One region of the Arthrobacter sp. 05L417 genome, then DNA from elsewhere that is predicted to be linked to it. Evidence: riboswitches for the same ligand, from Rfam matches in the RefSeq annotation. Region 1 holds a riboswitch; the other holds the start of a gene.
What was found. A riboswitch is a leader RNA that binds a small molecule or an ion and turns the genes downstream of it on or off. The one in region 1 is predicted to bind cyclic di-AMP.
Positions count from the first base shown of each region.

Region 2: linked by a shared signal. The riboswitch ahead of AC1DJW_RS12035 (aggregation-promoting factor C-terminal-like domain-containing protein) and the one ahead of AC1DJW_RS13415 (NlpC/P60 family protein) in region 1 are both predicted to bind cyclic di-AMP.

Region 1 covers NZ_JBFTOG010000016.1:23,461-34,891, forward strand. Annotated here, with positions in the region: gene AC1DJW_RS13395 (MFS transporter) at 1-1,120, shown strand, start outside; gene serC (phosphoserine transaminase) at 1,142-2,272, opposite strand; gene AC1DJW_RS13405 (iron-dependent transcriptional repressor DtxR) at 2,635-3,330, shown strand; cyclic di-AMP (ydaO/yuaA leader) riboswitch at 3,457-3,666, shown strand; gene AC1DJW_RS13410 (M23 family metallopeptidase) at 3,669-4,487, shown strand; cyclic di-AMP (ydaO/yuaA leader) riboswitch at 4,633-4,799, shown strand; gene AC1DJW_RS13415 (NlpC/P60 family protein) at 4,805-5,566, shown strand; gene AC1DJW_RS13420 (HNH endonuclease) at 6,312-6,812, shown strand; gene mobA (molybdenum cofactor guanylyltransferase) at 6,850-7,467, shown strand; gene AC1DJW_RS13430 (DUF6457 domain-containing protein) at 7,499-7,786, shown strand; gene AC1DJW_RS13435 (molybdopterin molybdotransferase MoeA) at 7,783-9,108, shown strand; gene AC1DJW_RS13440 (FdhF/YdeP family oxidoreductase) at 9,171-11,431, shown strand, end outside.
Region 2 covers NZ_JBFTOG010000013.1:73,449-84,879, forward strand. Annotated here, with positions in the region: gene AC1DJW_RS12005 (LysR family transcriptional regulator) at 1-444, shown strand, start outside; gene AC1DJW_RS12010 (SixA phosphatase family protein) at 527-1,057, opposite strand; gene AC1DJW_RS12015 (winged helix-turn-helix domain-containing protein) at 1,269-2,138, opposite strand; gene AC1DJW_RS12020 (hypothetical protein) at 2,857-3,639, opposite strand; gene AC1DJW_RS12025 (response regulator transcription factor) at 3,855-4,595, shown strand; gene AC1DJW_RS12030 (sensor histidine kinase) at 4,608-6,086, shown strand; cyclic di-AMP (ydaO/yuaA leader) riboswitch at 6,252-6,425, shown strand; gene AC1DJW_RS12035 (aggregation-promoting factor C-terminal-like domain-containing protein) at 6,428-7,165, shown strand; gene AC1DJW_RS12040 (bifunctional glycosyltransferase family 2/GtrA family protein) at 7,329-8,735, shown strand; gene AC1DJW_RS12045 (glycosyltransferase family 39 protein) at 8,732-10,792, shown strand; gene AC1DJW_RS12050 (ArnT family glycosyltransferase) at 10,799-11,431, shown strand, end outside.

The sequences.
Region 1 (11,431 bases):
GACTCAATCGGCCATGGCGGTCCTGAGCACTGGCTTGGGACTCCTGGTCCTAAGCGGTGCAGCGCAGTTATGGCATGTCTATGTGTTCGCGCTGTTGCTTGGCGTCGTCTCGGCACTTGACGCCCCGGTTCGCCAGACGTTCGTCTCGGAGCTGGTCAAGGACGACTATCTGTCCAACGCCGTTGCGTTGAACAGCGCATCCTTCAACGTCGCCCGCATGATCGGTCCCGCCGTGGCCGGCGTGTTGACGGTTGCGGTGGGGCCGGGCTGGGTATTCATGATCAATACCCTGACCTTCCTCGCAATGCTTGGCGCGATCCGGGCCATTCCCCTTTCTTCCTTGCGCGTCCAACCCCGGGCGGCCGCGGGCAAGGGCCGCATCCGCGAAGGGCTCCGCTATGTCCGCAATCGCCCGGACATCGTGGTTGTGCTCGTCGCGATTTTCATCATGGGCACGTTCGGCCTGAACTTCGTCCTGTTCATCGCTGCCATGGTCGGCACGGAGTTCGGCATGGATGCGGGAGCATTCGGGCTGCTCAACTCAGTCATGGCGATCGGCTCCGTCGCAGGAGCATTGTTGGCCGCCCGGCGCGGACGGCCACGAATGCGGCTCATCTTCGCGGCGGCGGGCGGGTTCGGCCTCGCGAGCGGACTGGCCGCCTTGGCACCGAATTACACCATGTTTGCCTTGGCCCTGATTCCCTGCGGCCTGTTTGCCCTGACCATGATCACGAGTGCCAACGGCTATGTGCAGTCCACCACCGAACCCGTCATGCGCGGCAGGGTCATGGCGCTCTACATGGCCATTTTCATGGGTGGAACGCCCATCGGTGCACCGTTCGTCGGCTGGGTGTCCAACGTGGCCGGACCCCGATGGGCTGTGGGCGTGGCCGCGGCCGCGGGCGCCAGCACCGCCGTCGTCGGGATCGTGTGGATCATCCGCGCCCGCCAGTTGCGGCTCCGTTTCGATCGCAGCGCCCGGGGACTGCAGTTCTTCCGCATTGAGTCCCAAGGCGCGGGGGATGCTCTTAAAGGGGACAGCGCTGTTAAAAGGGACAGCGCCGTTAAGGAAGCTAGCGCCGCCCGGGATCCTCACCCGGACGACGCCGACCAGTCCTGACCGCGGGAACGCGGCAGGCCCTTACTTCTTCAGTTCGCCCACCACGAAGTCGATGCTGGCGAGCAGTGCCGAGACGTCGTCCGGTTCGATGGCGACGAAGGTTGCGATGCGCAGCTGGTTGCGGCCCAGCTTGCGGTACGGCTCCGTGTCCACGATCCCGTTGGCGCGGAGCACCTTGGCGATGGCAGCGGCGTCGATCGAGTCATCGAAGTCGATCGTGGCGATGACATTGGAGCGGTCCTCTGCCTTCGCCACGAACGGGGTGGCGTACTCGGAAGCCTCCGCCCAATTGTAGATGCGGCTTGCGGAGTCCGCGGTGCGCTTGCTGGCGAAGTCGAGGCCACCGTTGCTGTTGAGCCACTGGACCTGGGCATCCAAGGTCACCAAGGTGGACAGGGACGGCGTGTTGTAGGTCTGGTTGAGCTTCGAGTTGTCGATGGCCGTCTGCAGGTCCAGGAAATCGGGGATCCAGCGGCCGCTTGCCTTGATGCGGGCGGCGCGCTCCAGGGCGGCGGGGGAGAAGAGGCCAAGCCACAGGCCGCCGTCGGAGGCAAAGTTCTTCTGCGGGGCGAAGTAGTAAACGTCGGCCTCGGTAACATCGACATCCAGGCCGCCGGCTGCGGACGTCGCGTCGACCAAGACAAGTGAACCCTCGTCGCTACCGTGAACGCGCTTGACCGGAGCGGCCACACCGGTCGAGGTTTCGTTCTGCGGCCAGGCGTATACGTCCACGCCTGCTTCAGCCTGGGAAACGGGCCGGGTGCCAGGCTCGGACTTGATAATGGACGAAGCTTCCAGGAACGGTGCCTTGTTGGTGGCCGAAGCGAACTTGGAGCCGAACTCACCGAAGGAGAGGTGCTGGGCCTTCTTCTCGACCAGGCCGAAGCTGGCGACATCCCAGAACGCGGTGGAGCCTCCGACGCCGAGAATCACCTCGTAGCCCTCGGGTGCACGGAAGAACTGGCTAAGCCCCTCGCGGACCGAGCCCACCAGGTTCTTGACCGGCGCCTGACGGTGGGAGGTGCCGAGGATCGTTGTCGAGGCGGCGGACAGTGCCTCGATCTGCTCGGGGCGGACCTTGGAGGGCCCGGCGCCGAAGCGGCCGTCCTTGGGCAGCAAATCGGCAGGGATGGTGATGCTGTTGTCGCTCACGGGATGCTCCAATGGTGAAGTAGCGGCCTAGATGGGTCGTGGCAGGCGGCAAGCTGCCCCCTTCGACTCCCCAATTCTGCCTGACTCCGCGGGCGGGGACAGAACCGAAGGTGTCATAGTCCGCCACGTGGAAAGCATTTGTTCCACCGGGCGTGGGGCCCGTGCCTGACCGGGCGACGGAGGGGCGCTGGAGCGGGACGCTGAGCGGGTGCCGGAATTATCCGGAGTAATTCAAAATAGGCTAAGCTTGGAGCTGGCGCCCGGACCGGGACGGCCGGCCGGTTCGGCCATTGTTCGACCACTGAGTCGGCTGCGGTACGGTGGAAAATACGCAAGATACTGCGCTCGAGGAGCTGAGCTGGATGACGGATCTGATCGATACCACTGAGATGTATCTTCGGACCATTTTGGAGCTTGAAGAAGAGAACATCGTGGCTCTTCGCGCACGCATCGCCGAGCGCTTGCGGCACTCCGGCCCAACCGTTTCCCAGACCATCGGACGCATGGAACGCGACGGCCTGGTTATTGTTTCAAATGACCGGCACCTTGAGCTGACCGAAACCGGCCGGAAACGCGCCACCGAGGTCATGCGAAAGCACCGGCTCGCCGAGCGGCTCCTGGCCGATGTCATCGGACTGGACTGGGCCTACGTCCACGATGAGGCATGCCGCTGGGAGCACGTTATGAGTGAGCGCGTGGAACGGCGGCTCTACGAGCTCCTGGACCACCCCACGGAATCGCCGTACGGCAACCCCATTCCCGGACTCGAAGCACTGGGTGGAGCCGCATCGCATGCCTTCACGGATGGCGTGGTCAACCTTCTTGAAGCAATGAACGAATACTCACCGGAAAACAGGGTCACCGTCAGTCGGCTGGCCGAACCGATCCAGGTGGAACCGGAACTGCTCGTGCAGCTGGACGAGGGCGGAATCCGGCCCGGCGCGAGGGTTTCCCTGGAACGTGTGGGGGAGTACATCTCCGTTCGCGTACCCAATATCGACGGCGCGCTGGAGCTGCCGCCCGAGGTTGCCTCGCACGTGTTTGTCACGGTCGCCTAAGCTGCCCGGTAAGGGCCGTCGGCAAAGATAACGAAATTATTACTGCGGGGGTTAATCCCCTATAGTTGACTACTGGCGCCGATACCAAAGCGTTACCTGATCCGAAGCCGAGTTCTGCCAGCGGATCAGGTGGATTAGTCCATTCACTGGCAGAAGCGGGGGAACCACCATCGGCTGTCGAAAGGCGGCCTTGGGGTGAAGTCCGCAGCGGAAGTGCAAGCAGCGCAGGGTTCCTCCGGGACATACCTGCGCTTCGCGCCCTTCGCGCGGACCGGGTCCACGATCTCTCTGGCCCGAATCCGACAGCTAACTTCGCAGGCTTGTCAGAGAGGAAAACCTTGACTACGCAGAACACCAGGGGCCGCAGACGCGCGTCCGGTCCTACTGCTGAGCTGCGGAGCACAAGCGCCGTCGTGCACGAGCGGCCCCGCGATCCCCATCGCGAAGTCCGCCGCCGCAAGGGTCCCTTGCGGCAAATGGCCGAGTTCGCCGCCGCGAGCGGAGCAGGACAGAAGGCCGGAGTGGCCCTTGCCGCCACAGGCCTCATTCTGACGGTCGCCATGCCGGGCACCGGCGCCCTGACGGCCACTGCCAACTCAAACCAAGTCGCGTCGGCCGTGGGCACCCAGCCCGAGATTCCGGCCGCGGCAAGCGCCACGATCGACTTCAGCCGCGCTGCGGTTTCCACCACGGCGGATCCGGACAGCAAGCTCAAGCAGCTCTTGAGTGCGCAGTCCGTCGGCACCATCAAGGAGTCGTCCTCCAAGGGCACCCTGGGGGCGCCGCTGGACACGCTGGTCACCGCCTCGCCGTTCGGCTACCGCGTGAATCCCATCACGGGCGGTTTGGGGGAGTTCCACCGGGGCCAGGACTTCGTGGCCCAGTGCGGCACCCAGGTCCACGCGGCCGCGGCCGGCAAGGTCACATTCGCTGGATGGCATCCGTATGGCGGCGGAAACCGCATCGTGGTGGACCACGGCAACGGCCTGGAAACCACGTACAACCATTTGTCTTCGTTCAGCGTCCAAGTGGGCCAAACGGTCAGCCGCGGCGATGTGATCGCTTTGAGCGGTACCACTGGCGCCTCTACGGGCTGCCACCTCCATTTTGAAGTCATGGTCAACGGCGACGTCGTTGACCCCCTGGGCTGGCTGTAGCCAATCCGATGGACGTCTCTCGCATGCTTGTCACGCTCCGTGACCTGAATGTGACATTCAGCCAAAACTCATGTACCGTCTAACTCGCATCAACTTTTAGAGAGTTGATGCACTCGGGTGGATTGCCTAGCTCTGCCACTGCCCGAGGTTCCGTTCGCAAAACATCGTCTGGCAGAGGCGGGGGACCCACTTTTGGTCATCTTCACCGATGGCCTTGGGGTTAAGTCGCATGACTTCCGAGAGGGAGAAGTGTGGCCGGATGACTCCCATCCGAATCCGACAGCTTACCTCGCGGGCATAGGGAGAGGCCTCTTAACGTGTCTTCACGCTCTACTGTTGCGCGCCACCGTGCCGCGGTCACCAAGACCAACTCGCTTGCCGTTATCGCTAAGACTGTCGGCAGCAACGCCGGTGGCGTAGGCCGCCAGGCGGCAGTTATCGCTGCTGCTTCCGGCCTGGTGCTTACTAGCGGTATCGCAGCCAACGCTGCAGAAACCAACGTCCCCCGCGAGTCCACTTCGACCTCCGCCCTGGAAGTCCAGTCCATCGCCCAAGCCAGCATTTCGGCCGACTCCTCCGTCGCCATCAAGTACGAGCGCCCGGTGGTTTCCACCGAAGCTGCTCCGGTTGTCGCAGCTCCGGTTGCCACCCAGGAAGCCGCTCCGGCTTCGCAGGCTGCGGGTGCCGCTACCGGCGTCTCAACGCTTTCTGTCACGGCTGCTGTTTCACCCGCCACCAAGGTTGCCAGTGGCAAGGGAGCAGCAATTGCTGCCGCAGCTTACGCACAGCTTGGCGTTGCCCAGGACTGCACCGCCCTGGCTTCGAACTCCCTGGCCGCTGTTGGCATCAACTTCCACGGCTGGCCGGCAGACTACCTCTCCCTTGGCCGCACGGTCAGCGCTGCTGAAGCGCAGCCGGGAGACCTGGTCTACTACCAGAACGGTGGCATGGGCATGGCCCACATCGCCGTTTACGTCGGCAACGGCATGGCAGTCCACGGTGGCTGGAACGGCGGCACCACCGCCCTGTACAGCGTCAACGTCGGCTCCGGCCCGGTCTTCATCCGCGTTGGTGGCTAAATAGCTCCGGCTACAGAGCTTCACTGGAACATCCCCGCTGGTCCGCCCGCGGGGATGTTCTGTTTTAACGGGTTACAGGGCAAAACGTGTGTAAATCCCGGGCGCGCTATGTCCGTCCCGCCCAGCCTAGGCGGTGCCATAGGCCCTCCTCGGCGGAGCCCGGTGCTGTAGAGCTCTGGTGGGAAGCAAGCACCTCCCATACACACGTTTTGTCCTATAACCCGACTACTTCGCGACGCGCAAATTACCTGGGGATGCGCTAGATCCCTGTCGACACCTGAATACATGTGTCGACAGGGATTTGGCGTGTCGCCCGGCTTTTGCTGTAGCGCTCGCTCGGCCCCGGGCGGGTCATGTCCGTCCCGGGATTGTTTTCGCTCGGATGTCGGATTCTGCTCAATCATTCGAATGGACCATTGCCGGGCCCACGGAATCACGGGACCGGCAACTTCGGCGAAGAGAGTGATCCAGCAGAATCCGACGGCATCCGTGGATCCAGCAGAATCCGACAGCGTCCATTAGATCCCGTCGATCTGGATCTGGTCATGGACCTCGGGCGGTTTGGAAGGTTCCGGCTACGTGTCCGGCACATGAACTTTGACCGACACTGCGCCGGAACCTCCGCAAGGATTCGTTGATCTGGCCTCCGGGTGTTTACTCTTAGGTTGTCGATCCACAGCCCGTACATGCAGAGGGCAGCCGGCCCTCGCGCCCCTGACGGGTGCGGCCGTGAAGAGGTACGTGCATGCGCACACTCGTTCTGAATGCTGGATATGAACCGCTGGCGGTAGTAACCTTCCGCCGGGCGCTGGTCCTTGTGCTCACCGGAAAAGCGAGCGTAGTGGCCGAAGGCGACGAGCCTGTCGTCGGGCCACAGGAGATTCTCGGACGTCCGTCCGTGATTCTACTCAATCGCTACATCCGGCCGAGATACAACACCATCACAGCGGTTACACGCCGCGGCGTTTTGCGCCGCGACGGCCACCGTTGCGCCTATTGCGGGAAAGCAGCCCACACCATTGACCACGTCCACCCCAAATCCAGGGGCGGCGCGGATTCCTGGGAAAACCTGGTGGCAGCGTGCTTGCGCTGCAACAACGCCAAGAGTGACCACACGCCGGCGGAGATGGGCTGGAAACTGAGGTTCACTCCCGCGGCGCCCACCGGGACTATCTGGCAGATCAAGGAGCTTGAGAAACCTGCGCCCGCATGGGATCCCTTCCTCCTGCCTGAATCGGCGGCCTGAACCGGAATTGAGCCTGCTCCCCGGGTAATCTGGGCGGGTGGACTTTGATGCGGTGATATTGGCGGGTGGCAAGTCCTCCCGTCTCGGCGGCGTGCCCAAAGCCCAGCTGAGGTACGACGGCGCCACGCTCCTTCACCGCGCCGTGGCGGCAGCGCGCGGCGCCGGGACTGTCGTCGTCGTCGGGCCTGATCCCGGGACTTTGCCGCACGGCACATTGACAGCGCGGGAGGACCCGCCCTTCGCCGGACCGGCAGCCGCGATCGCCGCCGGACTCGCCGTGCTAGAGGGACAAGACGGCGACAGTCCGTCCCCGAAGTGCGCGCCCTGGGTACTCGTCCTGGCCTGCGACATGCCCCTGGCCGCGGCCGCGGTTCCGGTACTGCTCCAGGAACTTGCCGCCCACCCGGAAGCGGAAGGGGCCATGTCCGTATCGGCAGATGGCCGGAAACAACCGTTGCTCGGGATCTACCAGGTATCCGCTTTGCGGCGGGAAGTGCAGGCTGCGGCAGAACAAGGTGGCCTGGTCAACGCCGCGGTGTTCCGGCTGCTTGCTACGCTTGATCTGCTGGCCGTGCCTGTCCCCGCAGGATCCACCGATGACGTGGATACCTGGGACGATGCCGCGGCGCTTGGAGTGGACGGCGACCTGCCGTGACAACAGCTGTACCGGACTGTGGAGGCGGATCGTGAAGAGCCAGGAAGAAACGCTCGAGGAATGGTGCAGGAGCCTGCTGCAAGCATATGAGTTGGAAGACGTCGAGATCGACATCAACGATGTCCTGTCCCTGGCAGGCGTTGCAGCCCATTCAGTGGTTCGGCCGGCGGCTCCTTTGACTACCTTCATTGCCGGCTTCGCGGCCGGACTTGCCGCGGGTTCGGGACAAGCCACTCAATCCGCGTCGATGGATGCCGCCATGGGCCTGGCACGCACGCTCGCGAAAGATTATACGAACCCCGGAACCGACGCCGGATGACGGAAGCCCCCGTGCATGTCCCGCACGCCGACCACTTGTGGGCGGAGGCGCGGCAACTTGCCTTCGATAGTGCCACGCCCATTCCCGCCGCACCCGTTGCGCTGAAGGACGCCATCGGCAGGACCCTGGCCTTGGATGTCCATGCCTTGCAGGACCTGCCGCATTATGCGTCGTCGGCGATGGATGGCTGGGCGGTCAACGGCAGCGGCCCGTGGATCCTGGCGGAGCCGGGCCATCGGCTGGCCCCGCACCAAGCGAGCCCGATCGCCACCGGCGGCCTGATTCCGCCGGGGGCCAAAGCCGTGCTGCGGAGCGAGAGCGGGGTCCTGACCACCGACGAAGACGGCTTGCCGCTACTCGCCCTCGGCGGGAACGCGAAGCCCGGCGAACCGCGCAACGGGCAACATATCCGCAACGCGGGAGAAGAAGCCGCGGCGGGCGAGCTGCTGATCAAATCCGGCGTTGTCTTGAATCCGGCCCATCTCGCCCTCGCCGCCTTGGCCGGCCGCGACGAACTGGACGTCCTGGGCAAACCCCTCGTGAAGATGCTCCTGACCGGCTCCGAAGTGGTGACCGCGGGTGTCCCGGCCCCCGGCAGGGTGAGGGATACCTTCGGTCCCCAGCTTGGCACCGTCGTCGAACTCCTTGGCGGGATCCGCGGCGGGCAAACCAAGGTGGGCGACTCCTATGAGGAATGGCTCTCGGCCCTTGAGGAAGGCGAGCCGTCGCCGGACGCGCCACCCGCCGACGTCGTCATCACCACCGGGGGAACCGGCCGTTCGGGGACGGACCACTTCCGGCGGGCCATTGCGGAACTCGGCGGCCGATTGCTGATCGATGGAATCGCGATGCGTCCGGGACATCCTGCCGTCCTGGCCGAGTTGCCGGACGGCCGCTTCGTGTTGGGTCTTCCCGGCAATCCGCTCGCGGCCATGATGGTTCTCTTCACGATCGGCGCACCCCTCCTCGCGGGGCTGGGCCACGGGACGCTGCCCGAGGTGGGAGAGGTGCCTTGCGGCGCAATGCTCGACGCCGATCCCGGGCGAACGCGTTTGCTTCCCTTCAGGTTCGTGTACGGCTTGGCGTCGCCTGCCCAGCATGCGGGGCCAGGGATGATGCGCGGCCTCGCCGGCGCGGACGGCGTCATGGTGGTGCCACCGCACGGCGTGCAACTGGGCGAAGCAGTGCCCGCTTTTCCGTTGCCGTGGGGGCCGCCGTTTCCCCTGCCGAAGCCCACACAGGACAAGGCCAAGAAGACTCCCGCCCGGCCAGCCCGCAAAGTTCCGTCCGGGCCGGTGGACTGGAGCGCCCTGACAGGCTGAGAACTTCCCGTGCAGGATGGACGCGGGTGGATTAGCGAGTCAGGCCTTGCAATGATGGGGACATGAACAGGCATGCTCCCGAACAGGACATCAATGAAGATGACCTCCAGATCCACCCACCCAAGCGCTCCGCCGCGGGCGTCAAGGCAGTCACCGTGGCATTGGAACGGGGCTGGGCCCAAGCGGGCGTCAGCCGGACTGTCAAGTCAATGCTCCGCGTCAACCAGCGGGACGGGTTCGACTGTCCCGGCTGCGCCTGGCCGGAGTCCATTACCGGCAAACGCAGTCCCGCCGAGTTCTGTGAAAACGGGGCCAAGGCAATCGCCGAGGAGAGCACCACGCGCGTAGTCGACGCGGAGTTCTGGGCCCGGCACTCCCTGGCCGAGCTCGAGGACAAGACCGAATACTGGCTGGGCAGCCAAGGGCGCATCGCCGAGCCCGTCGTCATCCGCCCTGGCGACACGCACTATTCGCCCATCAGCTGGACGGATGCTTTCAGCCTGATCGGCGAGCACGTGAATGCCACCACGCCGGAGCGCTGCGTGTTCTACACTTCCGGGCGCACGGCCAACGAGACAGCCTTCATGTACCAGTTGTTCGCCCGGAGCCTGGGCACCAACAACCTGCCCGACTGCTCGAACATGTGCCACGAGTCTTCGGGAAGCGCACTCAACCCGACCATCGGCATCGGCAAGGGCACTGTCTCACTCGAAGACATCCATGAAGCGCAGCTTGTGCTCGTTGTGGGGCAGAACCCGGGCACGAACCACCCGCGCATGCTCTCAGCCCTGCGTGATTGCAAGAACAACGGCGGCAAGGTTGTAGCCGTCAATCCTTTGCCGGAAGCCGGACTCCTGAACTTCAAGGATCCCCAGTCGCTCAACGGCGTGGTGGGCGGTGGCACGGACATTGCCGATGAATTCCTGCAGATCAAGGTAGGTGGCGACCTCGCTCTGTTCCAGGCGCTGGGCCACCTCCTGCTGGAGGAGGAGAAGCGGCAGCCGGGAACAGTGGTGGACCGAGCCTTCATCGAGGCGCAGACCGACGGATTCGAGGCCTACGCCGAAACCCGGGCTACGCTGGACTGGGCAGAGACGGAACGCGCCACGGGCCTGAGCCGCATCGAAATCACCAAGGTGGCCGGCATGCTGGCCGCGTCGAAGGGCACCATCATTTGCTGGGCGCTGGGACTGACCCAGCAACCCCACTCCGTAGACACCTTGCGGGAAATCATCAACCTGCTGCTCTTGCAGGGAAACTTCGGCAAGCGTGGCGCCGGCGCCTGCCCCGTCCGCGGCCACTCTAACGTGCAGGGCGACCGCACCATGGGCATCTGGGAGAAGCCGTCCGAAGGCTTCCTGGCAGCCCTGGACAAAGAGTTTGGATTCACCATGCCGCGGGAACACGGATACGACTCCGTGGAAACCCAACACGCCTTGGAGAAGGGCGACGTGGATGTGTTCGTTTCCATGGGCGGAAACTTCGCCGCGGCAGGCTCTGACACTGTCGCGCTGGAAGAAGGGCTCAAGAAGGCCGGGCTGACGGTCCACATCTCCACCAAGCCCAACCGCGCCCACGTGGTGCACGGAAAGACCTCCCTGATCCTGCCCACCCTGGGCCGCACGGACACGGACGACAAACACCCGGGCGGACGGCAAATCCTCTCCGTGGAAGACTCCATGTCCGTCATCCACTCCACCCAGGGCCGCTTGACCCCGATCTCGGAGCACCTGCTCAGCGAACCCGTCATCGTCGCACGCATGGCGCAGGCGGTGCTCGGCGATAGCCACCCCGTGGATTGGCGTGCCATGGCCGAGGACTACGACGTCATCCGGGACCACATCTCCAGGGTGATCCCCGGCTTCGAGGACTTCAACGCAAGGGTGCGGACCAAGAACGGCTTCGTGCTGCCCAACCCGCCACGCGACACCCGCACGTTCGCCACGGATATCGGCAAAGCACGATTCACCGTGAGCCCGCTGGAGTACCTTGAAGCCCCGGCCGGCCACCTGATCCTGCAGACAGTCCGCAGCCACGACCAGTACAACACCACGTTCTACGGCCTCGACGACCGCTACCGGGGCATTTCCGAAGGCCGCCGGGTCATCCTGGTCCACGAGGACGATCTCAGCGAGCTCGGCTTCGGGGACAGGGACATGGTGGACGTCATCTCCACTTTCGGCGGAACGGAACGCCGGGCGAACAAGTTCCGGCTGGTTGCCTACCCCACAGCCAAGGGTTGCGCGGCCGCGTACTTCCCGGAGGCCAACGCCCTGGTCCACCGGGAGCTCGTTGCCCGCGAATCCAACACGCCGGGCTACAA
Region 2 (11,431 bases), on a different contig from region 1:
ATTCCGGAGAACATGGTCCACGAAGACCTCTGCCTGGACACCGCCGACGTCCTGCTGAACTCAGCCCACCCGCTGGCTGGCCGGACCGCCGTCGAGCCTTCCGACCTGGTGGACGAAAGCTGGATCAGCACGCCGGCCGGTGCCATCTGCAATGAGGCGTTGCTGGCGATCCTCGCAGGCCTGGGGCGGGTGCCGGACATCCGCATCTACGACCCCGACTTTTCCACGCATATCGCCATGGTCCAGCAGGGTGTGGCGGTGGCGCTGGTGCCGCGGCTCGGCCGGCCCGAGCTCCCCGCTGGAGTGGTAGCGGTGCCCGTGGTCAATCCGATGCAGCAACGCCAGGTGGGAATCGTGTACCGGAAGACCATGACGGCAAGCCCCAGTATCCGCCACGTGGTGCGCTTGCTGCAGGATGTGGCCGCAGGCCTCGAGGTGGACTAGTTCGGACCATCCGCGCGAACCGGCAGCAGATGCCCTCTGGCGGCGCAAAAAGGGGCATTATTTGCCGGTTCGCGCGAGGGAGCTACTTCTTCGGGCGCGGAACTGCGAAGTGCGTCAGCCGAGCATCCTGCCCATCTAGTTCGGCCCACGGCTTTTCGAGTTCCATCACCGTCATGGCACTCGTGGGATACCGCGTTGCGGCATCCATGTAGGCGTCATGGTCCGAATCACGGGAAGCCAAGTGCATCGCGAGGTCCTGCACGCCGGGCATGTGCGAGAAGATCATGAGAGTCGTGACGGTTTCCGGTACATGGTTGATGACTGTCAACATGCGCTGCGCAGAGGCGGCATACAGACCGTCCTCAAGTTTCGGCGTCGGGGCCTTGTCCCCCAATTCGCTGCACACCCAAGTGCAGGTCTGCCGGGTCCGGAGCGCGGACGAACACAGGATAAAGTCCGGAATCACGTGGTGTTTGAGGAGCCACTTCCCGGCCAGGGGGGCTTCCCGGTGGCCACGCTCGGCAAGGGGTCGCTCATGATCCGGCACCCCGAGGGGCCAGTCCGACTTCGCATGCCGCATGATCACCAGCCGCTTGATGTGATGCTCGCTCATCCCCCCACCCTATCGCCGCGGAGGCACATGCTCACTGGTCCTGAGCTCAGGAATGCGGCCGCCTGGTTCGCGCGGGCGCTGTCGCGTGAGCGGGACATCCCGAAAGCGCCGTTGTTGCGTGAGGGACGAGCGCAGGCGCCGAGGGATCGTCCCGCGGAAGCGAAAGCGCCCGCCCCCAAAGAACGGAGCGGGCGCTTTGAGCGCGTGGAGACTAGATCGAGTATTCCGGAGCGGCCCAGACGATGACCTCGGGGTGCTCGTAGAAACGGTAGCCCTGGCCTCGTACGGTGCGGACCGTGTTCGCGAGGCGGCCGAGCTTGGAGCGGAGGCGCCGGATGTGGACGTCGATGGTGCGCTCGTTGGGGACCTCTTCGGCGTTGCGCCACAGGCCCTCGAGGAGTTCGTCGCGGCCCACGGTCCGGGTGCCGTTCTCGACAAGGTAGTTGAGGAGCTCGAATTCCTTGAACGTGAGGTTCAGGGATTCGCCGTCGAGGTGCACCTCACGGCGGGCGAGGTCGATCAAGACACCCGACGGGCGGGCTTCCTGTGCAGGCTGCGGGCGGAGAGCCTCGGAGCGCTGGCGGTTGCCAACGGTGGGGTCACCGAAAGTCGAGCGGACGACGTCGAGCGCGGAACCGGGGGCGCTGGCCGGGGCTACCGCGACGGCGGCATAGCTCTCGGCGCCGGAAACGAGGGACTGCGCGTAGGCCCGGATTTCCTGGGCAAGCTTGGCAATGGACGTTCCGGCGGCCGCAGCCGTGTCTTCGTCGATGCCCATGTAGAGCACGAATCCGCGGGCCACATTGTCATTTGCAACGGGACGGATGGAGCGGTCCGCTGGAGCCAGGACAGGCGTGGGTGCAGTCATCGGCGAGGCCTCGTTGACGGGAACAGCGCGGAGCTGGCCGTAGGAGTTGGGGTTGTAGCCCTGGGGGACGTAACCGGGCGCCTGGCTGGCACCCTGCGGTGCGGGCTGGGCGTAGGCCGGGCGGTTGCCGAAGCCGGGACGCAGGCCGGCGTTCGACGCGGCCTTATTGGCGTTACGGACGGAGATGTGGACGTATCCGGATGCAACTGACATGGATTGCTTACCTCAAAGTGAATAGCCGTCATCGCGGCTTCGAATGCTGGTCTGGTCCCCGCAATGAGATGGGGAGGGGCGCCCGACGCTGGGCAGGGGGCGAATGCCTGAAACTTGTTGGGGTCTTAAGTTAGGCATGCATTCGACAACAGCTCATCGAAAAACCAGCGGGTACGCTGGGCTCGATCGCTGCGGCTGCAGATGCTGTTGAGTTCTTGTTCACATTTGAAGTGTGCAACGTAACAAAGGGAACTTGCAAGTAACAAAGGGCCGAACCGTCCACATTTTGAGACGAATCGGACTATTGTGCCGCACATCACAATTCAGACATGTCCAAATGTGACCCATTCTCGTTCGTCACAATGGCTATTCTCAGTGAAATATTCGAATAAAATTTGATGAAGTTGTCCTTTTCTGAATCTTAAGTCACGTCACGCGCTTGCCTTTGAATCTCGAGATATGAAACAACCCTTGTCCAATCCTGGATCCGCGTCTCGTGAAAATTTTTTGGCAAATCGTCTGCTAGGGGCTTTGCAATCGCCCTCCTCACCCCGCGCTCGCATTGGATGTCGTTCTGAAGGCCCGCACCGAAATCAACTGCGTGGGCCCACGCCGCGAGGGTTCCCTGGCCGTGGGGCCACGCCGGCGAGGGTCCCTGCCTGAGCTTGCGAAGGCTGGGAGCCGGTGGGGACTTGCGAGGCGAGGGTGGCGGCGGGGACTAGTTGGTGGTGCCGGTTCCTTGGGTACTTGATGTGGTGGCAGTGACGATCTGGATGGACTGGGCCGTGTACTTATCGGATTCCTTGAGCGCTGTGACCCTCACGCTGGATCCGGATTTCACATCGGCGAGGGTCAGGGTGGTGCCAGTGGTTCCACTTCCGCGTTGCCGCATGCCTTCCTCTACCACGACGTCCGTTCCCAGCGTGTAAGTGCGGGTGAATCCGTCGTCGCTCTTGACAGTCATGGAGCTCGCCGAGATGTCGGTGACCGTACCCAGCTGGCCCGCCATGGTGACGTAGCTGCCGTTCTGGAGGACCACATATTCCGAGTGGACCGCGGCGTTCAGGCCACCCATGCCGACGCCGAGCCCGCCCGGACCTGCGTTCGTGCCGCCGGGGCCACCGAATCCGCCCTGGCCGTTCTGCCCGGCACCCGGTCCCTGCGCGTTGGTGGTATCAGCCGCCGCCGTCCCGTTTCCGGCGGCATATGCACCGGCTCCTGCCGCTGCAGCGACAACCACCGCGACGCCGCCAACAATGAGCCCCTTCTTCAGGCTCCAATTCTTGAAAAACGAAGGTCGGGGCTGTCCTGCGTTGTACTGCTGCGGCGCACCCCACCCAGCGCCAGGTTGCCCGGCTGACGGCGGCTGCGGCGCACCCCACCCAGCGCCAGGTTGCCCGGCACCAGGCTGCCCGGAATCATCAAGGGGCCGGATCACCGGCTGCGGGTGCCCATTCTCCGGCTCGGAACCAGGTACGGAGGGGTTGTTTTGCTGTTCCATGATGTTCTCCATCGAAGTCGGGACTGTTTGGTCGTAGATGTTCCTGTCCCAAACAGCGTCAGCCGCGTTGCTGTGCGTTGGCTGTGTCGAACTGCAGGCTTCCCTGTGACCTGCAGAACCGCTACAACCTCCGGACAGGTGGCTAGGCTGGGACTCACAGGGTGCTCACAGCATCGGCAAAGCACTGGCAAACCGGCAGATTGGAGAGTTGTCCCATGGCATCCTCGCACTCCATGACCAATAACCTTCCGCAGCTCAGCCACCCGGACGGTTCCCCCATCCGTGCCCTCGTGGTGGACGACGAACCCAGCCTCGCCGAGCTCATGAGCATGGGCCTACGCATGGCGGGCTGGTCGGTAGCTGTGGCCGGCGACGGTCCCGCCGCGGTAAAGCTCGCCAAGGACTTCCGCCCGGACGTCCTGGTACTGGATGTGATGCTTCCAGGGTTCGACGGCGTTGAGCTGCTGGGCAGGATCCGCGCCTTTGCGCCTGAGGTGCCCGCGCTCTTCCTCACCGCGAAGGATGACGTGCAGGACCGGATTGTCGGGTTGGCAGCCGGCGGCGACGATTATGTCACCAAGCCCTTCAGCATGGAGGAAGTCCTGTTGCGCCTGCACCGCCTGGTCCAGCGCTCGGGAGTGGCCGCGATGGACACGGCCGAGCTGGTGGTGGGTGACTTGACCCTGAACGTGGACACCCGCGAAGTTACCCGCGGCGGCGAGGACATCCCGCTCACGGCAACCCAGTTCGAACTCTTGCGCTACCTCATGGAAAATCCCAAGCGCGTGGTGAGCAAGGCCCAGATCCTGGACCGTGTGTGGGACTACGATTTCGGCGGCCAAGCCAACATCGTGGAGCTTTACATCTCATACCTGCGCAAGAAGATCGAGGCCAACCACCCGCCCATGATCCACACGGTGCGCGGAGCCGGCTACGTCATCAAGCCTGCCGAATAGCCGGGGCGCCGAATGTCCGCACTCTCGGGTATCCCCCGCCAGACTGACCACAGCTGGTTCAATCCTTCAACCTGGCACTTGCGCACGCGCTTGATCTTGCTCTCGATGGCACTCCTTGTGGCCATCTGCGGTGCCGTCGGGGTGGTCAGCTATGCCTCCATGGACGTGTTCCTCACGAAGCAGCTGGACCAGCAATTGATGCAGGCCTCCCATGGCCGCCCACCGCAGGGCAACCCGGGCGGCCGTCCGGACCCCTTGGATCCCCGGGGCCAGAGCATCGGCACGCTGAATGCACGCATTCTTGGCGGCCAGGTGAGCAGTGATGCCGGATTCTTGTCCTCCGATGCCACCCGTGCGCCGTTGTCCCCCAGCGACGCGCGAATCCTGTTGGCCCTCCCCTCCGACGGCCGCCCTGTTGATCGCACCCTGTCCAGTGGCGGCTACCGGCTGGTGGCTGCCGAAACACCCTACGGCGATGTGGTTATCACGGGGCTGCCGCTCGCCTCGAAAGAGGACACCGAAGCCTCGCTCGTGTGGACCATGGTGCTGGTGTCCTTGGGCGGACTGGTCCTGATCGGGCTGGCCGGAACGGTGCTGATCCGCCGCACCATGCGCCCCTTGGAGCAACTCTCCGACGTCGCCACCAAGGTATCGAAACTTCCGCTCGACGCCGGCGAGGTGGCCCTCGCGGTGCGCGTTCCTGCGTCGGCGGCCCACCCGAGCACCGAAGTGGGAAGCGTCGGCCATGCATTGAACCTGATGCTGGACAACGTCTCCAGCGCCCTCGAAGCGCGCCAGCAAAGTGAGACAAAGGTGCGCCAGTTCGTGGCCGACGCGTCGCACGAACTACGCACTCCGCTGACCGCCATCCGCGGCTACACCGAACTCTTGCGCATGACCGAGACGTTCACGGAGGACGGCCGCAAGTCACTGGGCCGGGTGCAGAGCCAGTCAGAACGCATGACCACCCTCGTAGAGGACCTCCTTCTCTTGGCCCGGCTTGACGAAGGGAAGGCGCCGGAGTTCACCGATGTGGACCTTACGCAGTTGGTGATCGAAACCGTCAGCGACGAGAAAGTCATGGCCCCCGAGCACATCTGGCAGCTCAAGCTCCCGGATGAGCCCCTCACGGTCCGCGGCGACACCACCCAACTCCACCAGGTTCTGGCGAATCTGCTCTCCAATGCCCGCAAGCACACCGAGGCGGGAACCACCGTGGTCACGGGCGTCATGCGCTCCGCCGATGGCAGTGCCGTGGTGACCGTGACCGACAACGGCCCGGGCATCCCGCCTGAATTCCAGGGCAGGATCTTCTCGCGCTTTGCCCGTGCCGACGCCGCCCGCTCCGGTTCCGAGGGCACGTCCGGGCTCGGCCTTTCGATTGTGGAATCCATTGTCCAGGCGCATGGCGGCACGGTGGAAGTGGCGTCCCGCCCGGGCCGGACGGAGTTCGCGGTGCGGCTCCCGGCGCTCAGGACCGCCACCGCCTGAAGAGACCAACCAGAAAAGCGCGACGCCGGTGCGCGTCGAGCGCAAGTCGACGCACCGGCGTCGTGATCTCCGTTACCTAAATGTGACTTAAGCTGGATCCTCCTGTACCGTCGAATGGGTGCGCTGGATCATTCCGGCCACCGCCGGGTAGGCGCCGAGCTCTGCCACTCCCCGGTGCCCAACAGTCCAGGCAGAGACGGGGGACCCAGGTCTCCGGGCAAGCGCTCATGTTGAGCCAGCCCTAGGGGTGAAGCCGTACCGCCACAATTCGCTGTGGCCACGGCCGGATGACCTCATCCGAATCCGACAGCTAACTCCGCAGGCGTCGAGAGGCAATCACCATGTCTGATTCCAGGAATCAGTCGCGCCCTGTTGCGCGCCACCGCGGCGAACCTGCCCGGAGAAACAAGTCACGTTCCACCTTGAGGCGAGTCGCCTCGAACCTCGGCACCGGCCAGCGCATGGCCGTTGTTGCCGGCGTCGTCGCCGTGTTCCTCGGTGCAGGCGCCGCCACCCAGGCCGCCGGACAGGCCATCAATGCCCAGGACATGAGCCGGACCTCCGAATCGCGCACGGCGGATCACTCAGCCATGCCATCAGCCAGCGCCACGCCGTCGGCGAGCGCAAGCGCGAGCCCCAAGCCGAGCGCCACGCCGACGCCGAGCCAGGCACCCGCCCCTGCTCCGGCCGCCGTCGCGCCCCAGGCTGCCGCACCGGCCGCCCCCGCGGCACCCCCGGCGCCAGCAGCTCCGGCCGCACCCGTCGCCGTCGATGATCCGGCTGGCGCCCAGGCCTACGCCGCGAGCATCCTTCCCTCCTACGGTTGGGGCCAGGGCGAAATGTCAGCCCTGATCACCTTGTGGAACAAGGAATCGGATTGGCGCACCACTGCCACCAACGCCTCCAGTGGCGCCTACGGCATTGGGCAATCGCTGCCGGGCAACAAGATGGCATCAGAAGGCGCCGACTGGCAGACCAATTACCAGACTCAGATCCGCTGGGGCCTGAACTACATCAAGGAACGCTACGGATCGCCGTCGGCGGCGTGGTCCTTCCACTTGGCCCACAACTGGTACTAAGCCCACGAGCCACGAGCAAAAGTATGTCGAGGTCCGTCCCTTCCGGGGCGGGCCTCGACGTATTCTGGCCGGGCACATGATTCCCGCACGGCGCTCAGACATCCACAGCCACGTCACAGGTTCCGCCTAAAGCCCTCATATTAGGCAGCCGCACTCTGGATACATGACGCTCATCGAATCCACCTCCGGAACCCTGAAGGACCCCGCGGTGGTGCCGCCGGGCCTTCCCATCCAAGGCAACGCGCCTTTCCACCCCAACACCCCCGTTCAACCCAACACCCCAATTCAACCGAGCACCGTGCGTCGCGCCCCCGTGGACACCCACACCGCCATCCCTGTCCTCGACGTCACCATCCCCGTCTTCAATGAGGAACGCGACCTCGAGGAGTGCCTGCGCAGGCTTCACGGCCACTTGCGCGAATCCTTCCCGCACGGCTTCCGCATCACCGTGGCGGACAACGCGAGCACGGACGGCACCTTGAAAATCGCGGAGCGCGTGGCAAGGGAACTGCCTGAGCTCGCGGTTGTCCATCTTGAGGAGAAGGGACGCGGTAACGCCCTGCGCAAGGTGTGGCTGGCATCGCCGTCGCCGGTCCTCGCTTACATGGACGTGGATCTCTCCACCGACCTCGCCGCGCTGGCGCCCCTTTTGGCGCCACTGATCTCCGGCCATTCGGACCTCGCCATCGGCACACGGCTGACCCGCAACTCGCGGGTTGTCCGCGGCCCCAAGCGCGAGTTCATTTCGCGTAGCTACAACTTGATGCTGCACTCGTTCATGGGTGCCCGTTTCAGCGATGCCCAGTGCGGCTTCAAAGCGATCCGGGCAGATGTCGCACAGCAGATCCTCCCCCATACCTTGGACAACTCATGGTTCTTCGACACTGAACTCCTGGTCCTCGCCGAACGCTGCGGCCTCCGGGTCCACGAGGTTCCTGTCGACTGGATCGACGATCCCGATTCGAGCGTCGACGTGGTTCGCACCGCCCTGGCCGACATCCGAGGCATGGTCCGGCTCACCCGGGATCTCGTCTCGGGCCGCATCCCCATCCCGGAACTGCGGGCAGCACTTGCACGCGGGCCGCTTCCGGCGTCGTCGCGTACTGCCGAGCAAAGCCCGCGCAGCAGCCTTTTCGGGCAACTGGTCCGGTTCGCCGCGATCGGCGCTGCGTCCACCCTCGCCTATGTGCTCATCTTCCTGTTCTGCCGCGGCTTCATGGACCCGCAACTGGACAACTTCCTGGCGCTGCTCATCACGGCCATCGCCAACACCGGTGCCAACCGGCGCTTCACTTTCGGCATCCAGGGCGGCAATCCCGTTCGGCACCACTTCGAGGGTTTGATCGTCTTCGGGATCGGCCTCGCGCTCACCTCCGGGGCGCTCGCCTTGGTGCACAGTACGACGACGCCGGACCGCTGGGGTGAACTCCTCACCGTGGTCGCCGCTAACCTCGCCGCTACCGCAGTCCGTTTCCTCTTGTTCCGGCTTTGGGTCTTCCGGCAGCCTGCCGCCCAGGCGACTGCACCCACCAAACAAGCCAAATCGCGCACAGAAACGGCAGCATCATGACCTCCACGATTACTCCCGCAAGCACAGGACCGGCCGCCGGAAATGCTGACGCCGGATCCGGCGTCGGGATTGCCGACGCACCGCGTCACTCGGCCGGCCCGTCAGCCCCCGGTGCCGCGCCCCGTTGGACGCGATACGCCTTTGGCCGACAGCCCCGTTGGGTACGGCCGTCCGCCGCCGGGCTCCTCGTAGCCACAGCCTTCCTGTATCTTTGGAACCTCGCGGCTACCGGCTACGGAAACTCCTTCTACGCCGCGGCCATCCAGGCCGGCACCAAGGACTGGACGGCGTTTCTGTTCGGTTCGCTCGACGCCGGCAACGCCATCACCGTGGACAAGCCCCCGGCGTCTTTGTGGATCCCCGCTTTGGTGGGCCGGATCTTCGGCTTCTCTCCCCTGAGCATGCTGGTTCCCGAGGCACTGATGGGCGTGGCCGCCGTCGGTTTCCTCTATTTGACGGTCAAGCGGGTCTCGGGACCAGGCGCTGGCTTGTTGGCCGGTGGCGCATTGGCTCTGACGCCGGTGGCGGCGCTCATGTTCCGCTTCAACAATCCCGACGCCATGCTGACCCTGTGCCTGGTCCTGGCGGCGTACTTCACTACCCGTGCCATCGAACGCGCGGGCTGGAAATGGCTCGCCGCAGCCGGCGCCGTCGTTGGCCTCGCGTTCCTGAGCAAAATGCTGCAGGGATTCTTGATTGTTCCGGGCCTGGGACTCGCGTACCTCTGGGCCGCACCCACTCCGTTGCGGCGGAGGTTGCTGCACCTGCTCGGCGCATTGGCCGGTATCGCAGTAGTGGCGGGCAGCTATATCGTTCTTTTCCAGCTGACCCCGGCCTCGTCACGGCCTTACATGGCAGGTTCGCAAACCAACAGCTTCCTGGAGCTGACCTTTGGCTACAACGGGCTGTCCCGCATCACCGGCTCGGGCGAAGGGACGCCCGGCGGAGGCGGAGCGGGCGCCCCTGCAGGGGGCAATCTCGGTGGCCTCGGCGCCTTTGGCGGCGGCGGTGGCAACACCGGTTTCGGTGGAGCTGCCGGGATCACCCGCATGTTTGGCACGAGCTTCGGTGCTGAAGTCTCCTGGCTTCTCCCCGCTGCGCTGATTCTTCTGGCGGCTGGCCTGTGGTTCACCCGCCGGGAAGCGCGAGTGTCCCGCACCCGTGCCGCGCTCGTCCTGTGGGGTGGTTGGCTTCTGGTCACGGCGGGCGTCTTCAGCTTCATGAGCGGCATCGTCCACCCCTACTACGCGGTAGCGCTCGCACCCGCAATCGCTGCCCTGGTGGGCATTGGCAGTGTTGAGCTGTGGCGTGGCCGCGGATATTGGCCAGCCAGGATCGTCCTGGCCGTGGTAATCCTCGGTAGTTCAGCGTGGTCCGCGGTTCTCCTGGGCCGCGATGCCTCATGGCTTCCATGGTTGCGCATCGTGATCGTCGTCCTGGGGGTGGTGGCGGCCGCGGCAATCCTGCTTCGCCTTGACTCACTTCGCTTTGCCGGCCGCTTCCGGAATGCAGCGGCCGCGGCCGTCGTAGTTGTCTCGCTTCTGGCCGGCGGCCTCGGAACCGCGGCATGGACGCTCGCGACGGCGGCTACCGCGCACTCCGGTTCCATCCCGACGTCGGGTCCCACCGGCTCCCCCATGGGCGGCTTCGGAAGCCGCGCCGGAGGTTTCGGCGCAGCCGGTGGCGCGGGTCAGGCGGTAGGGCCCGGTTCCGAGGGAACGGCCGACGCCGGACTGACCGCGCTGCTGACTTCCACCACCACGAAGTGGTCGGCGATCGTCTCCGGTGCCACCCAAGCCGCAAGCCTTGAGCTCGCCACGAACACGAACGTGATCGCACTCGGGGGCTGGAACGGCGGCGATCCCTACCCGACGCTGGCACAGTTCCAGGACATGGTGGCCAAGGGACAGATCGGTTACTACATCGCAGGTGGAGGCATGGGTGGCGGCGGCGGGTTCGGAGGCCAAGGTAGCAATTCCGAGGTAGCCTCCTGGGTACAGGCCAACTTCCAAGCCCAGACGGTGGGCAACTCCACCGTCTACAAGCTGACAAAGTAGATCCCGATGACCACTTCCTATTCCACAGACACCGGTTCCAAGGCCGGTCAGTCGGCTCCGCCGTCGCGTTCGGTAGAGCCGCCGGGAGCGGCCGCTCCCCGGAGAGGGGGCGGCCGCGCCCGGGCCGGCCTGACCCGACGGCCCCGCAGCAACCGTGGTCCGCAGGCCCTGCGGGATCGCGTGGAGCTCGGCATTGTGCTCCTCGCAACCGCGGTCCTGTATCTCTGGAATCTCGGCGCTTCCGGCTGGGCCAATGCGTTCTATTCCGCGGCGGCCCAGGCCGGTTCGCAGAGTTGGACCGCGTGGTTCTTCGGATCCTCCGACGCCGCCAACTCCATCACGGTGGACAAGCCGCCGGCGTCGCTCTGGATCATGGACCTCTCGGTACGGATCTTCGGGCTGAACTCCTGGAGCATCCTGGTCCCCGAGGCGCTCATGGGCGTCGCCACGGCATGGCTGCTGTATCTGGCAGTCCGGCGAGCCGCGGTCCCCGCCAGCGGCGATCCACGGCTCGCCCACCGGGCCGGGCTGTTGGCCGCCGTCGTCATGGCCATCACCCCAGTAGCCACCCTCATTTTCCGGTTCAACAACCCGGACGCCCTGCTGGTGCAGCTCATGACGGCCGCCGGTTACGCCACG